One region of the Amphibacillus xylanus NBRC 15112 genome, then DNA from elsewhere that is predicted to be linked to it. Evidence: a T-box and tRNA genes for the amino acid it is inferred to sense, from the RefSeq annotation. Region 1 holds a T-box; the other holds one or more tRNA genes.
The links. A T-box is a leader RNA that pairs with one kind of tRNA and senses whether it is charged. The one in region 1 lies ahead of AXY_RS05165 (valine--tRNA ligase), so its partner is inferred to be a tRNA-Val.
Positions count from the first base shown of each region.

Region 2: it encodes a tRNA-Val, which carries the amino acid that the T-box ahead of AXY_RS05165 (valine--tRNA ligase) is inferred to sense. The anticodon was not compared.

Region 1 covers NC_018704.1:1,044,534-1,052,495, forward strand. Annotated here, with positions in the region: gene lon (endopeptidase La) at 1-211, shown strand, start outside; gene yihA (ribosome biogenesis GTP-binding protein YihA/YsxC) at 213-797, shown strand; gene AXY_RS05150 (LiaI-LiaF-like domain-containing protein) at 965-1,447, opposite strand; gene spoVID (stage VI sporulation protein D) at 1,785-2,759, shown strand; gene AXY_RS05160 (hypothetical protein) at 2,825-3,013, opposite strand; T-box leader at 3,143-3,377, shown strand; gene AXY_RS05165 (valine--tRNA ligase) at 3,445-6,087, shown strand; gene AXY_RS05170 (sensor domain-containing diguanylate cyclase) at 6,284-7,962, shown strand, end outside.
Region 2 covers NC_018704.1:1,829,498-1,837,459, reverse strand. Annotated here, with positions in the region: gene AXY_RS09030 (CotO family spore coat protein) at 1-79, shown strand, start outside; gene AXY_RS09025 (CotY/CotZ family spore coat protein) at 169-621, opposite strand; gene AXY_RS09020 (hypothetical protein) at 786-1,034, shown strand; gene AXY_RS09015 (hypothetical protein) at 1,102-1,386, shown strand; gene AXY_RS09010 (DUF421 domain-containing protein) at 1,400-2,080, opposite strand; gene AXY_RS09005 (GNAT family N-acetyltransferase) at 2,179-2,601, opposite strand; gene ftsW (putative lipid II flippase FtsW) at 2,635-3,747, opposite strand; gene AXY_RS08995 (FtsW/RodA/SpoVE family cell cycle protein) at 3,759-4,940, opposite strand; tRNA gene AXY_RS08990 (tRNA-Val) at 5,157-5,228, shown strand; gene AXY_RS08985 (GerAB/ArcD/ProY family transporter) at 5,256-6,377, opposite strand; gene AXY_RS08980 (hypothetical protein) at 6,394-6,624, opposite strand; gene AXY_RS08975 (Ger(x)C family spore germination protein) at 6,631-7,827, opposite strand; gene AXY_RS08970 (spore germination protein) at 7,927-7,962, opposite strand, start outside.

The DNA.
Region 1 (7,962 bases):
TGAAATTACGCTTAGAGGTCGTGTATTGCCAATAGGTGGGCTAAAGGAAAAAGCTTTAAGTGCACATCGAGCTGGACTTTCAACAATAATTTTACCAAAAGATAATGAAAAGGACTTAGTCGACATTCCAGACAGTGTTCGTAAGAGTCTTGACTTTATTCCAGTGAGTCATCTAGATCAAGTATTAGAACACGCACTTAAGGAGGTGTAGAATGAAAGTAACACAATCAGAATTTACAATTAGCGCGGTCTCACCAAATCAATATCCAACTGAAAACTTACCTGAAATCGCACTAGCAGGTCGTTCTAATGTTGGGAAGTCATCATTTATAAACAAAATGATCAATCGAAAAGCTTTAGCAAGAACTTCTTCAAAACCAGGAAAAACCCAAACATTAAATTATTATTTAATTAATGAATTCTTTTATTTTGTTGACGTTCCTGGATATGGTTATGCGAAAGTTTCTAAAACAGAGCGTGAAGCTTGGGGTAAAATGATGGAAACCTATTTCTCTGAACGTGAACCGCTTCGCGCAACGATTTTAGTCGTTGATATTAGACATAAACCTACAAATGATGACGTGATGATGTATGATTTCTTAAAACATTACGACATTCCAGTCATTATCATCGCAACGAAATTAGATAAAATTAAAAAAGGACAAGTTAACAAGCAAGTGAAGTTAATTAAAGAAACTTTATCAATCGAACCAGGAGATCAAGTTATCCCATTTTCATCCGAAACAGCACAGGGGAAAGAAGCAGCCTGGAACGCGATTCAAGCATATTTAGCATAAAAACGTCTAGCTTGTAAAAAGTTTTAGTTGATATTGCTGAGAGTAGCAATATAAATTAAACTCTTTAAAAACTATCCTTCAAGCAATTTTAAAATCCAATGCAAATAAAAACAGGAATCTAGTATTAAACTGGATTCCTGTTTTTATATTTTAGCTGTATTTTAGACTTATCGTTTTTTAAATAATAAATAAACACCAAATACAATTAAGCCAACTGGCCAGTAATCCTCGAGAACTTTGATCAATACATCAACAGAATCAGAAAATGGATTATTTGTAAGTGAAATGATCATAAATAAACCAATCAATAATAAAAATAAACCAGGATATAGTCCTGTTTTTGTTTTCTGATAACGCAAAAGAAATGCAATCCCAAGGATTACTGCATAGACACTCCAATGATCAAGCCAATTAGGGTACAGTGTCAGTGCATGGTAGTGAATACCGAATCCTAATGCAAGAATACTAGGAAAAAGCTTATCATAATCTCGCTTTAAGTAACTATGTATGAGTAAACTAATTCCGAAAATAATTAATAAGCTTGGCCAAGTTGTTAAAGGTTCAAGAAATGGGATAGATAATTGCTCTAATAAATAGTAAAAACCAATCCCAATTAATAAGTAAGCAACCATACTGTTTTGTTTACGCAAGTTAATCACCTAACTTTTTTTAAGGATTTTTCCAAACTGATGGGGTTAATCATCGTATATTTTACCAGATTGATAGTAATTTGCCCAATTAGTTAAAATATAAGATTCATATTTTTATTAAGAAAATCAGCTTTTGATAGGGATGATAAGCATATTATTGTGTAAAAATCATATATCTGATATAGAAGACGTGTACTGTTGTAATGATTGATAATACTACATTCCGATTAAATTATATTTAATTTGTTGTAAACATCCTCGACGTCTTTAAGCTGAGAAATGAACGTATTCTGACTTAAATCGGAACTGCGGAATTTTTAAAGAAGGAGGAAGGGTGATGGCAGATAAAGAAGTAAGGCCATTTCATTTTGATTTAACTGAAACGTTATATTTTCATAGAAATGAAGGCGTCTCAGAAATGTTAGGAATTGGACTTGATCCGGAGATTACAATTGAATCACATCCAGATTATGTGTCAATTCGTGGAATTATTGCATTAACAGGAGAGTATTTACCTGTATTTGTTGATGATGATCGAGATGTTGAAGATGAAGAGGAAATTCAAGCGCGTTACTTTAAGCGAGTAGAGCGTGATGAGGACGGCATTTGTGATTTTCTTCATCATTTTCCAATTGATATCTCGATCCCTCATGAGCGAATTCGTCAGCTATCAGACTTAACTGTAAGTGTGGATCACTTTGATTACAAAATTCCAGATCCTCGAAAAATGATATTGGAGGCTACGATTGAGATAGGTGGTCTTGAATATGATCGACAGGTTGAAACAGAAGAACCATTAGATGAGGTAATTGAAGAAGTTATCGAAGCAGTCGATGAAGTTACTGAAGAAGATGAGCGTGTTGAATTCGATCTAAAAATTAAGGAAGAAGAGCCAGAGCCTGTAGAAGAGGAAGAAATAGATGTAAAAGAGGAAAAAGTAGAAGTTGAAGAAAAGGTTCTGCCATTTAAACCTCGTGAAGAAGTCAAACCAGAAGTGAGTGTCACGGTAGATAAAAAAGAGGAAGTACTAGAAGAAGCGCGTACAGCATCGTTTGATGATGAATTTGATAGTGATGATGTTGAACAAGAAGAAGAACGTATTGAGCATCCAACATACTTACTTGATTTATTTGAACAACCTGATGAAGCTGAAGAACGCTTCTCCCAATTAAAGATTTACATTGTACAGAATGATGATACGTTAGAAAGCATTTCAGAAAAATATCAAGTAAATTTAACGAAATTACAACGAATTAATCGTCTTGATACGACTGATGTTAATCAAGGGCAAATTTTATACATTCCTAATTAAATATAAGAAAAATAAGTGTGGAAATTATTTTCGACACTTATTTTAATGGATTTATATTGTATTAATTAAATTAGATCTAAGTATATTAGCATATATACCCCAATAAAAATGCCTAATAGTACAATATCTAATAATGAAGGGAATAGAATTGCACGAACGATTTGTACAATTGTGATTGGAACTAAACTTTTCTCGATAATTATGAGATACTCACGGTATTCTGGTGGGATTCTGAAACGTCTGTTACGAAACATTTTCTCACCCTTTCATTGACCTAATGGTGTATTATATGCATGAATGACCGGATGTTATCACTTTTTTGAGTTAGTATATTGACTTTTCATGTGGTTATTGGATAAAATAACTGTTAGATTACAAATTAACTAATAACGATGAAGAGGAAGAGTATGCGAATAAAGCTTTTAGAGAGGAAATCAAATGCTGAAAGATTTCTAAGTCATTTATCGCAGAAGGTAGCCTTGGATGTTGTTTAGCTGAACGTCTCTGATCAGTAGGTTAAACCGGTTTAAAACCGTTATCAATCAATTGAGTGTACAGCTTATTTATGCTGTAAACAAAGGTGGTACCACGGAATGATCAACCCAATTCGTCCTTTTTCTATATGGATGAGTTGGGTTTTTTAATGAAAAAAATTGAAGTGTTTAATTAATAGGAGGAATAGCAAATGACAGAACAACATAATTTGCCACCCAAATATGATTCAGCCGCTGTTGAAAAAGGTCGTTATCAATATTGGGTAGAGGGTAAATTTTTCGAAGCAACAGGAGATCCAGATAAACAACCTTTTACAGTTATGATTCCACCGCCAAACGTAACTGGAAAACTACACATCGGTCACGCATGGGATACGACTTTACAAGATATCATTACAAGAATGAAAAGAATGCAAGGCTATGATGTCCTTTATCTACCTGGAATGGACCACGCAGGTATTGCGACACAAGCACGAGTTGAGGCGAAGTTAAGAGAAGAAGGCGTTAGTCGTTATGATTTAGGCCGTGAAAAGTTTGTTGAAAAAGCTTGGGAATGGAAGCACATTTATGCTGATCATATTCGTGAGCAATGGGAAAATCTCGGTTTAGGTTTAGATTATTCTCGAGAACGCTTTACTCTTGATGAAGGATTATCAGAAGCGGTAAAAGAAGTTTTCGTTAAATTGTATGAAGAAGGCTTAATTTATCGTGGTGAATATATTATTAACTGGGATCCATCAACACAAACGGCTCTTTCTGATATTGAAGTTATTCACGAAGAGGTACCTGGACATTTCTATCATATGAGATATCCGCTTAAAGATGGCTCTGGTTATATTGAAATAGCTACAACACGCCCAGAAACTATGTTAGGTGATACTGCGATTGCAGTCCATCCTAAAGATGAGCGATATCAACATCTAATTGGTAAGAAAGCAATTTTACCAATCGTTGGTCGTGAGATTGAGATTATTGCTGATGATTATGTTGATCGTGAATTTGGTTCTGGCGCAGTAAAAATTACACCAGCACATGATCCAAATGATTTTGAGATCGGTAACCGTCACAATTTAGAACGTATCCTCGTGATGAATGAAGATGGTACGATGAATGAAAACGCTGGTAAATATCAAGGCTTAGATCGATTTGAATGCCGTAAGCAAATTGTTAAAGATCTTCAAGAGGATGGTACGTTGTTTAAGATTGAAGAGCATGTCCATTCTGTTGGTCATTCAGAGCGAACTGGCGTTGTTGTAGAGCCATATTTATCAACACAATGGTTCGTGAAGATGAAGCCACTTGCTGAGGCAGCTGTTAACATGCAGCAAGATCCTGAGCAAAAGGTTAACTTTGTCCCAGAACGATTCGAAGGTACTTATTTACGTTGGATGGAAAACATTAGAGATTGGTGTATTTCTCGTCAATTATGGTGGGGACACCGCATCCCAGCATGGTATCATAAAGAAACAGGTGAAGTATATGTTGGTAAAGAAGCACCAGCTGATATCGAAAACTGGAAGCAAGATGAAGATGTTCTAGATACGTGGTTCTCATCTGCATTATGGCCATTCTCAACATTAAATTGGCCAGATGTAGAGAATGAAGATTTTACACGTTATTTCCCAACTGATACACTCGTTACAGGCTATGATATTATTTTCTTCTGGGTAGCGAGAATGATTTTCCAATCGAAACATTTCACTGGAAAACGTCCATTTAAAGATGTATTGATTCACGGATTAGTGCGGGATTCAGAAGGACGCAAAATGAGTAAGTCATTAAACAATGGTGTCGATCCAATGGATGTAATTGAAAAGTATGGTGCTGACTCATTACGTTACTTCTTAGCGACAGGCTCATCACCAGGCCAAGATGTTCGTTTCCAATGGGAAAAGGTTGAATCTACTTGGAACTTTATTAATAAAATTTGGAACGCTTCACGCTTTGTAATTATGAACCTTGATGGTTTAACAACAGAATCAATTGATCTTAAGGGTCAGAAAAATGTAGCTGATGAGTGGATTTTAACACGATTAAATGAAACAATTGCTCAAGTTAACCGCCATAGTGAACGTTATGATTATGGTGAGGTAGGTCGTTACCTGTATAACTTCATTTGGGATGATTTCTGTGATTGGTATATTGAAATGGCGAAAATCCCACTCTATGGAGAAGATGAGCAAGCGAAGTTAACCACAAGATCTATTCTCGTTTATGTATTAGATCAAATCTTACGTATGCTACATCCATTCATGCCATTTGTAACAGAGGAGATTTGGCAACATATTCCGCATGAAGGAGAATCGATTACTCAAGCGAGCTGGCCGAAAGTAAACGAGGAGCTTACTAATGAACAAGCTGCAACTGAAATGAAGCACCTAGTTGATATTATTCGCTCAGTAAGAAATATTCGTGCAGAAGTTGATACACCAATGTCTAAACCTGTAGATTTAGTCATTAAAGCGAATAATGAACAAATCGCTGATGAATTAAAAAATAATCAACATTATCTAGAGAAATTCTGTCATACAGGCAATTTGACAATCGCAGTTGATGCGATTGCACCAGATGAGTCAATGTCAGCAGTTGTTTCAGGCGCTGAATTGTACTTACCTCTTGCAGGGTTAATTGACTACGAAAAAGAAATTGCACGTCTTGAAGCAGAATTAGTCAAATTAAATAAAGAAGTTGACCGTGTTCAGAAGAAATTAAACAATGAGAGTTTTGTTAGTAAAGCTCCGGAAAAAATAGTCGCAGCAGAAAAAGCGAAAGAACAAGAATATTTAGAGCAACGAGAAAAAGTTGTTAATCGATTAAATGAATTAAGGAAGTAAGTGGAACTCGGCTACCCAAAAACAGGGTAGCCAGTTTTTTTTGGCTAAATTATGACTTTTGTTATATACAAAGGAAACATATTCCTTTTTTATGAGTAGTTTGGATTGCGAATTTTATGATAAACTACTATACTTAGTATGAACAAAACGTATTCACTCAATTGAGCGTTTTGTTAGCCATAATTGAGGTGAATTTATGATATCAAGGAAAAAACAAATAGCAGTATGGGGAATCTGGTTGTTTATTTGGCCACCGATCATTACAACGCTATTTTATAAATATTATCCAACGGAGACATTCGATTTATCTAATCTAGTAATCTTTATCTTATTAGCACTTACTACGGCAGTATTTCCAATTCAAATAAATAAATCGTCAATTTTTCCGATTTTCGGAGTTAGTTTAGCGGTTTATTTACTGTTTGGTTTATATATTGAAGTTATGTTTACGCAAGTTGCAGTTGTCTTTGTTATTCTTAAACTAATCAAAAATAAATGTGAACATCATCGTGTGGCATTAAATTCACTGTCTTTTTTATTTGTATCGATTTTATCAGCAGCAAGCTATCAAATTGTAGGCATATATATCCCGTATCGTCTGATGTTTTTAAATGTTAATATCATTCAGATTCTAGCTTATATGGTTACTTACTTTTTAGTTAACCAGTTGATATATTATTTGATTAAGTGTTTTTTTTATGGAAAGAAATCATCATTTTTAGATGAGGGTTTTTATTTCTTGTTGATCAGTATGACATATACTTTGCCAACAGGTATTTTAACTGTCTATCTCTATAAAATGTATGACTTACTCGGTGTTGCAATCATTGGAGTCTTGATGATTACGACATTAATTAGTTTTAAACTTTATTATCGAAGCGTTAGAACAAATCGTTACTTACAGATTGTCAATGATATGGCCAAAGAACTAGCACAGCAATTAACTAAAGGTTGTGTAGTCCATACGTATTTGGATAAATTAACAAATCACTTTTCTTTAGGTAAAATTGCGCTTTACGATCTTATTGATGAAGAGAAGTTTCAATTGACACACTTTTATGATAAGGGTAAAGTTATTGAAATTGAGGCAAATCCGTTTACGATTGATCGTCAATCATTTATCCGCGAACTCATTAATAATGATTCAAATTATGTTTATTACAGACGGGCTAAGGAATGGCAGTTTTATAATTTACCAGATTTAAATAAAACGGGCGAAAGTTTACTAGCGATGCCGATTAAACGTGATAATCAAGTCATTGCGATCTTAATAATTATTAAAAACAAACGAGATGCTTTTGAAGAAAGTCTCATTTCAACCCTTTCAGTTATCAATACTTATTTCGGAATTGCGTTAGGAAATGCTAGATATTATGAGGAAATTAGAAAAGATAGTAAAACTGATCACTTAACAGGCTTACCTAATTTAAGACACTTTGAATATGATCTTAGAAATTATCAAAATCATTTGGCAACGACAATTAACTTTACTGTAAATACATCAATAATTATTCTCGATCTTGATCACTTTAAAAAGATAAATGATCAATACGGACATGAGTGTGGCAATGAATTATTAATTAAAGTCGCAGAATTATTAGATTTATTTTTTACAAATAAGGGAACAGTTTATCGGTATGGTGGTGAGGAATTTATTATTTTCTTACCAAATTATTCACATGAGAGTACATTAGATTTGGCAGAGCGAATTAGAAAGCAGCTTGAACAGACTGAATTTATATGTCATAACTATATGGTATTAAATCGTCCTGAAATTTCGTTAAAAATGACAGCAAGCCTTGGAGTCGCAAGTTATCCAGAAAAAACGGATGACATTAATGAATTACTCCGCATTGCCGATCGTGCGATGTATCT
Region 2 (7,962 bases), 780 kb from region 1:
TTTTGAAGATAGACATACAAAAAGGAAACGGAATTTTATGATTGAAGAGATTAGTGATTTAAGGATCATAGGCTTTTGATAATGGAATTAGCTTCCCTGTCTGAATAGATTGACAATAAACGTGCTAAGTAAAAAGAGGTTCCAATAATGGAACCTCTTGTTTGAACCTTATAGTGCAGTGATTGGAGGTAAGCATGTAACATGACAGAAGCAATCTAAATCTACAGTGATACAAATACCTGTTGCTTGTAAGTTTGCTGTAAATTGAGTAACTGGTGAAACTGGGTCAGCTTCTGGATCATTTGGTGTTCTTAATAATTCAAGGACTGCACAGTTTTTGCTATCAACTTTTTTAACTCTAAAGTAGAAGCTTCCAACTACGTCTGCAATCGCGTTAAATGGTGCACCATATCCTTTAAATGGCGTACAATCTTTACAATATAGCAGGACAGGAACAGTGTCTAAGTTCGTTGGAGCCTGAGTATCACCAAGCAATTCCGCTATTGAACGTTCACAACTTGTATCACAACAATCCCCTGCAATATTGTCCTGAGCTGCAACAATTTCTTTTAATATATCCGCTACACAACTACCTGTGTGATATTTTGAGCCGCATGACATAAGCAATTATCCCCTTTCATATAATCTTCTTCACTTATAAGGTATGTGCAAGTAGTTTGTTAGTGTGGGCAAATGTGGATGGGATAAAAAAAAGGCACATTCAGTTCGTGTTCACATAAACTATTAGCGACTTCATACTTAGTTAGAAAAGGAGTGATAAGTAAATGTCTGATCAAAGAAAAATTATTAAAGTAAAGGACTTGGTAATTCAGGCTGAAAACGTCTATTTTGAACCTATCGTTCGTAAAGGGAGACCAGGACATCCATTCTTTGGCCCTCGTCCACCTAGATTCGAACAATCTGAAGTGGAAAATGAAGAACAACCTATAGAAGAGTCAGAGAATGATGAGGAAGAAGTTGAACAACAGTCAGAAGATCAACCTAATCGTCGTCCACCATTTTCATGGCTTTAGAAAAAATAGTGAAATATTTGCATAAGAGGATCAAGAAGCGGGTATAGATTATTGAGGAGGGATGGTCATGGGATATATTCTGCCAATCACCAATTATCAAACACTACATTACCATGAACGTATCAGCGTAATAGAGCGTGATTTTATTCCAGTAGACCGCATCTACCCAAAAGAGGTTAAAGTCCGCTATTTTACTTCTGCTCATGGTAAAATGGCAAGGTTCACTCACCAATTTAAGCCTTTAAAGCAAACTACAAATAATCAGACGCAACAAACATCAAGTTCAGATCAACATGATGACCGTTATGCTGAAATAACAGGAATTGGCCGCCAAATCAATTATTCTATATAAAAAAAGCCGCTTTTCACATCTTTTGAATGAAAAGTGGCTCATCTTCTAAATACTCTGCATAAAAGATCTCTTCGATTGAAGAGATTTTTTGTTTTTTAATCTGGTCGTATAGCCAGTCTTTGTCTTTGTTGATTTCAGCTAGATTATCTTCAATAATTTCACCATCATTTATTAATGTAACAGGTAAATAGACTTTTTCATCTTGAAGTTTAAGGTCTTTTCTTGTAGGTGTTTGTGAGCGTGTGTTATTTAATACAGATATCGTACCGTCATTTTCTAAAATGGCATATTCGACATCTCTTAATGAAAATACATCCTTTAAGCGTAATAAATGTTGAAATTGATTGATGTCTAATTTGTTTTTCTTCATTGCTTCACGATCGATCTTGCCTTTTCTAACAATAATAGCAGGGCGGCCTTCTAGTAAAGAGCGTGATCCCTTGAATCGTTGAGTAATGAACTCTGTTACATACATTAACGTACCCCACGTAGCAATCGCAAAGGCTACATGTGGTATGCCTACATTTTCATCGTACAAAGCATTACCAACTAACTCACCAAGTAATAGTGCTGAAATAAAGTCAAAGGCAGTTAGTTGTCGAATTTGTGTTTTTCCTAATATTTTTGCAATCACAAATAAGGCAAAATAACCAAAGACAGTCTCGAAAAATACAGAGCTATAATTATATCCCATTTATTGTCCCCCTTTAACTTCATAATGTAAGGTTAGACAAATTTTATAAATTATATACTTATAACTCATCCAGATTGAGCGATAAAAAAACGATGGCATTATTTAGCCATCGTGACATGTTGAATATTTGCTTCGTAAAATGGTTCAGATGAAACGGTGTAACCGAGGGATTGATAAAATTCAATGACTTGAGACTGCGCATTTAAATAAAAGCTTGAAATCTGTTTTTCTGATAAAAATGACTCAATCGCAAGTATCAGCTTTTTTCCATAACCTTTGTTTCGATATGATTTTAATACAGCAACACGCTGAATTTTACCTTTGTGATCAATGATTCGAACTCTTGCCACCGCAATCGGTTCTTGATTCAGATAACCAACAAAATGAATTGCTTCCGCATCATATTGGTCATGCTCAATTTTAGGGTCTACACCTTGCTCTTCAATAAAAACTTGATTGCGAATTGACAGCGCATCTGCTATTTCTTTGTCTGTCTGTGCTTGAATAACTTGAAATGTCATAATAATCCTTTCTTAATAACGCTATTTTTATATTTAATTATTAATTGCAGGTTCTCTTCGCCGTCCTGAGATGTTAACTAAAATCCCTGCTGAGAGTAATGTAAAGACGAGTGATGTTCCTCCGTAGCTAATAAAAGGTAGTGGGATTCCAGTGATTGGTAGCACGCCGCTCACTGCACCTAAGTTAAAGACCGCTTGAATGATAATTTGAAAGGTCACGCCTAACGCTAATAATCTTAAATATAGTGAATCGACTTCTTTTGCGATACGAATACCTCGATATAAAATAAACAAGTAAGAGCCGATTACAAAAATAACAGCAATTAAACCAAGCTCTTCAACAATAACAGCCATAATAAAATCCGTATGAGCCTCAGGTAAGTAGCCAAGCTTTTGCACACTATTACCAAGACCATTGCCAGAAAGCCCGCTTGTAGCGATTGAAATATATGAATTAATTAATTGATAGCCATCACCACTAGGATCATCGAATGTATTCATAAAAGATGTAATTCGATTTAATCGATACGGTTGAGAAATCATAATGAAGAATAATCCAGAAAGCCCGATTGAACCTAGTAATAAAATATGACGCATCTTTACACCACTAAAGAAGATAATTAGACCACAAATTAATAAAATATGAGTTGCAGTCCCAAAATCGGGTTGTTGTAAAATAAGGTAAAAAACAAATGCCAATATTAAGAGAGGAGGTAATACTCCTTTTTTAAATTGGTCGATATAAGGTTGTTTTTTTGCATAAATATGAGCAAAGTAAATGATCATAAATACTTTAACAATTTCTGAAGGTTGAAATGTAAATGGGTATGCAAGCCATCTTCGAGCCTCATTTCGCACAACGCCAATACCTGGAATTAATACGAGAAAGAGTAGAATAATTGAAATAATGATTAAAAATGGGCTTAACTTTCCTAAAGTCTTTAATGAAATAAACGACATGACAGCAAAGACTGATAATCCCAGAACGAGAAACACTAATTGACGCATAAAGAAGTAATGACCATGATCATATTGTAATGTACTAAGCGTATAGCTAGAGCTGTAGATCATAATCGTACCAAAAACTGATAGTGCTAAAACAACCGCAATCAGTCCATAATCAAATTTTTTCAGTCGTTTCTTCATAATCATTTCCCCTATTCCATTGATTCGTCCTCACCAAACATGTAAGTTTTTGTTCTTAGATGGACACTTGTGACTAACCCTAGGGCCATCATATTCGTTAATAATGAACTCCCACCATAACTGATAAATGGCAGTGCAATACCTGTAATCGGCATTAAACCAATTGTCATACCGATATTTTGGAAAATTTGAAACGTATATAGTGCGATAACACCAATGCAAATATAAACACCAAATAACGAATTGGCATTTATCGCAATCGTGATAATTCGATAGATAAGTAAGAAAAATACGATAATTAATAGACTTGTCCCAATAAAGCCAAACTCCTCACCAATGACAGCAAAAATAAAATCAGTGTGAACCTCAGGTATACGTCCACTTTGAACTTGATAGCCTTGATTAAAGCCAGAACCAGTAAGTTGTCCCGATCCAATGCCGAGTAGTGCTTGTTGGAGCTGGTAGCCAAATCCTTGGGAATGCTCGGCAGGATTTAACCAACCATAAATTCTTGAAAGTTGGTGACTATGAATAAGCTTACTAAAAAGCTCAAAATTATTAAAATATAAGAAGACTAACGCGCCTAATCCACTGATTCCTAATGCCGTAAGTAAATAACTCATTTTTAATGAAATACTTGATGTGTAAATTAACATCGCAACAGCAAAGATAATCATTAAAGTTGTTCCTAAGTCAGGCTGTCTTAGGATTAAGACAAGTGGTATTGCTGTAAAGAAGAGTATTTTAATTGTTACAACAATGCTTTCTTTAAAACTAAGTCTGCTCTTTCCTAGTTTTGCAAGTAATGATGATATTAAGATAATTAAGAAGAACTTCATAAATTCTGAAGGCTGAACATCAATAACTTTCAAACTAATTGCACGCTTCGCACCAAGTTTCTCAACACCAAATACCTCAACAGCCATTAGTAGAAGTATGCCACAGATATAGAGTGGGATTGTTAGCTTCTCAAGTATTTCAAAATCAATTGAAGCAACGACCATCATGGCGATAAAACCTAGTCCATAAAAAACTAATTGTCGTTTAACAAAGTATGTACTATCTCCACTGGCATATTGACCAGAGGCACTATAAATAGCTACTAGGCTAAAGATTGCAAGGATAAAGACTAAAAATGCAATTGTATAATCAATTGGAATTCTTCTAGATTGGAGATTGTTTTGTGTTTCCATTTATATTCCTCATTTTCTAAAACGGATTATTAGACATTGTTTTATGTGTGTATTCTTATCATATCAAAAAAAGCTAAAAGGTGTTAATCAGATCAAATTATCTGAAAATTTATCAAGACTTGACGAAAAAGTCTATTTCGATTATATTATAAACACGCTATAAATTAAATAGGACTTAAGCGTATAAATTAACCTTAATAACCTATCCCATATTACGGGCTGTTAGTTCAGCGGGAGAACGCTTCGTTGACATCGAAGAGGTCACTGGTTCGATCCCAGTACAGCCCATAGTAAAAAAGCTTGACCCAATATGGGTTAAGCTTTTTTTTGCTGTTTATTTTTTTGTGGGTTCGTTTTTTTTCTAAACATTGATACGATGATCAATAGGAATGGGATGAATATAGCGACTGTCATATCATAATACGACCAATATTTGGAAATTATTTCGCTGTATTCAGTATAATTTGAAGCAACGAGTATTGACGTTCCAAATAAAATAAAGCCAAATGGATAAGTTAACTGGCGATAATTTTTCAAGTTAAATAGTTGCTTCACACCAATGTGAAATGCATAAGAGTACAGCGTAATTTTAATAAAAACAGTAATCATCCAAAAAATTGCAATTAATCCTTCGATCCTCTGAATGTAGTGCCCGACAGAAATTGACCGTGCTAAGATGAAGGTAGGGTATACGTTACGGATCGTTGTTGGTACGCCTAAAACGATAGTACATAGTAAAACATTAATAAATAATGCAGTACCTCCAAATAATGCACCTGTTAAAAAGTTTTTTCTGAATTTATTTTTTTTCAGTATATTCGGTATAAACATTAAGATAACGATTAACTCCATGAATGGAAATGACGTTGCGATAATCGTTCCATTGATTACTGGTTTAAATCCATGTCCGAGTAATGGCCGAATCCACTCGATTTGAATACTAGGTAATACTAGGGTAAACAATGTCACCAAAAATAAGAAAACGACAGGATAGAAAACTTCACTCACACGTGCAAGTGTTGCTAATCCAGATCGAACGCCAAAGATAATAACAGTAATAAACAATAAATTAATGACCTTTATGGGCGTTTCAAGCAAAATTTGTGTCGTAATAAAATCGCCTAATTCACGTAAAAGGATGGAGACTGAGAATAGTAAATAAAGTAAAAAAAACATTACGACAATTGAGCCAATTGGCTTACCGAGAATTTTTAGAATTACCTGTACAAAGGATAGATTCGACTGAAGTTTACTTACTTTTACAAACAAAAGTACTACGAGTGAACCAAAAAGTAAACTTAATAACATCGAGATCCAAGCATCCTGTTTAGCGACAATTGCTACTGATGCTGGTAAGACTAATATGGCATCACCAACTGTTATGAGCGCAACCATAATGGTAAGTTGATAGGAATTAATCATTTCTTTTGTACTCATTTTAAGTAAGATCTCCTTAACTAAGCCAACTTGCGACAAGTTGGCTTATTGGCTGATAGACTATCTTAAGCCATTTAATTAAACTTGGAACTTTAATGTTTATATTAGCAATCAAATTTATCCCAATACCAATGATTAGGAACATAAAAAAGCTTACTTTATCACTTTTGATATTTTTTTGTTTGATTGTTGGATATTCTATGAAAATGATCATAGCAGCGACAAATAAAATGATTATTATTTTCAACATAACTTACTCCTGAATGTACTGTTGAATTGAATTTTTTGTAGAGCCTAATTGTGTAATGTTCACACCCACATCAATATTGACCTCTAAATTCGCAAAATGCTCTTGCCAATCGTCTTTAAGCTCTGCCCAAACTTTAGGATGATAACGATAGATATCTTCACCAAAGCCAAAGATGTCTAACTGATATTCCGATTGAATCATTTTAATAGATGTTTGAAGATCTGTTTTAAGTTGTTCTGCAAAATTTTTTTCTAGTTCGTTAATTGAATTGGGATCTAATAAATCTAATGAACAATTGGATTCACCAATATTTGCGATTGAACGAATATTAACATCAATGAATGGTTTGCCTTCTTCATTTAGCTTAGCTTTACGTTTAGTTTTGGATTGGAGAATTTCTAAAGATATCTTTCCGCTGTCGGAACAAGTATAGTTTTCAATGGTGTGAGTAATATTGTCTGTCAAATAATTCACCGATTTTATAACCTCTGAATCAATATAACCAATAAGCTTATCCTCTTGTAGGATCCCTGCACCGTTGTAAATATAAGTAGCAGGTGGTTCTGTGCTTTCAGTGTTAGCTTTCGTCGGCCCAACTTCTAGATCACCCACAACATCAATAACAGGGATAATAGGACTTCGCCCAGGTAATGCGATTATATTTAAAAAGTCCCTCATATCCATAATATGAGTACTACCGGTAATATCTGCTGATATCTCTAACATAGAAAGGATCGCTTTCATTGGGATTTTTTCAGTTACGGTTTGCATTTTTAATATATCTTTAGCTTCTGTATCCCTAGTTAATATAATCAAGAAATCAGAACGAAAGTCATTATCACGTGAAAAATAGTCGATAACTGCAGCGATCCCTTCTTTAGCGACCTCCTGACTAATGATAAGCGCTTGTAAGTGAGAGCCATAGGGCCTCTTTGAGTTTGTAAGGCTTAATTTTCTCGTCGCATCATACATCGTTACCCCAAACTCACTCCGAACATTGACAGGAATCACACCGCTCGTACCTAACTGTGAGGTTACTTCACTTGAATTGACGGTTTGTACACTAACTCGATAACCATCCTCAGCTTTATCGATAGCAACGCCAGTAGCTACTGCTAATTCATTTAATTCTTTTTTATCCCAGCATCCAGAAAGAATCAAAATACATATGATTAATAGTAGCCGAAAGTGTAGTTTCATAATAAACGAATCCTTCCTTCTAGTTCAATTGTGTGGTTTCTCATATTTTTGTTAGCATCAATCATCACTAGTTTAAGTATCTCAAACCTAAATTGCTTATCATTTCGGTGGTCGAGGCTTTGGTGTTTGATTTCT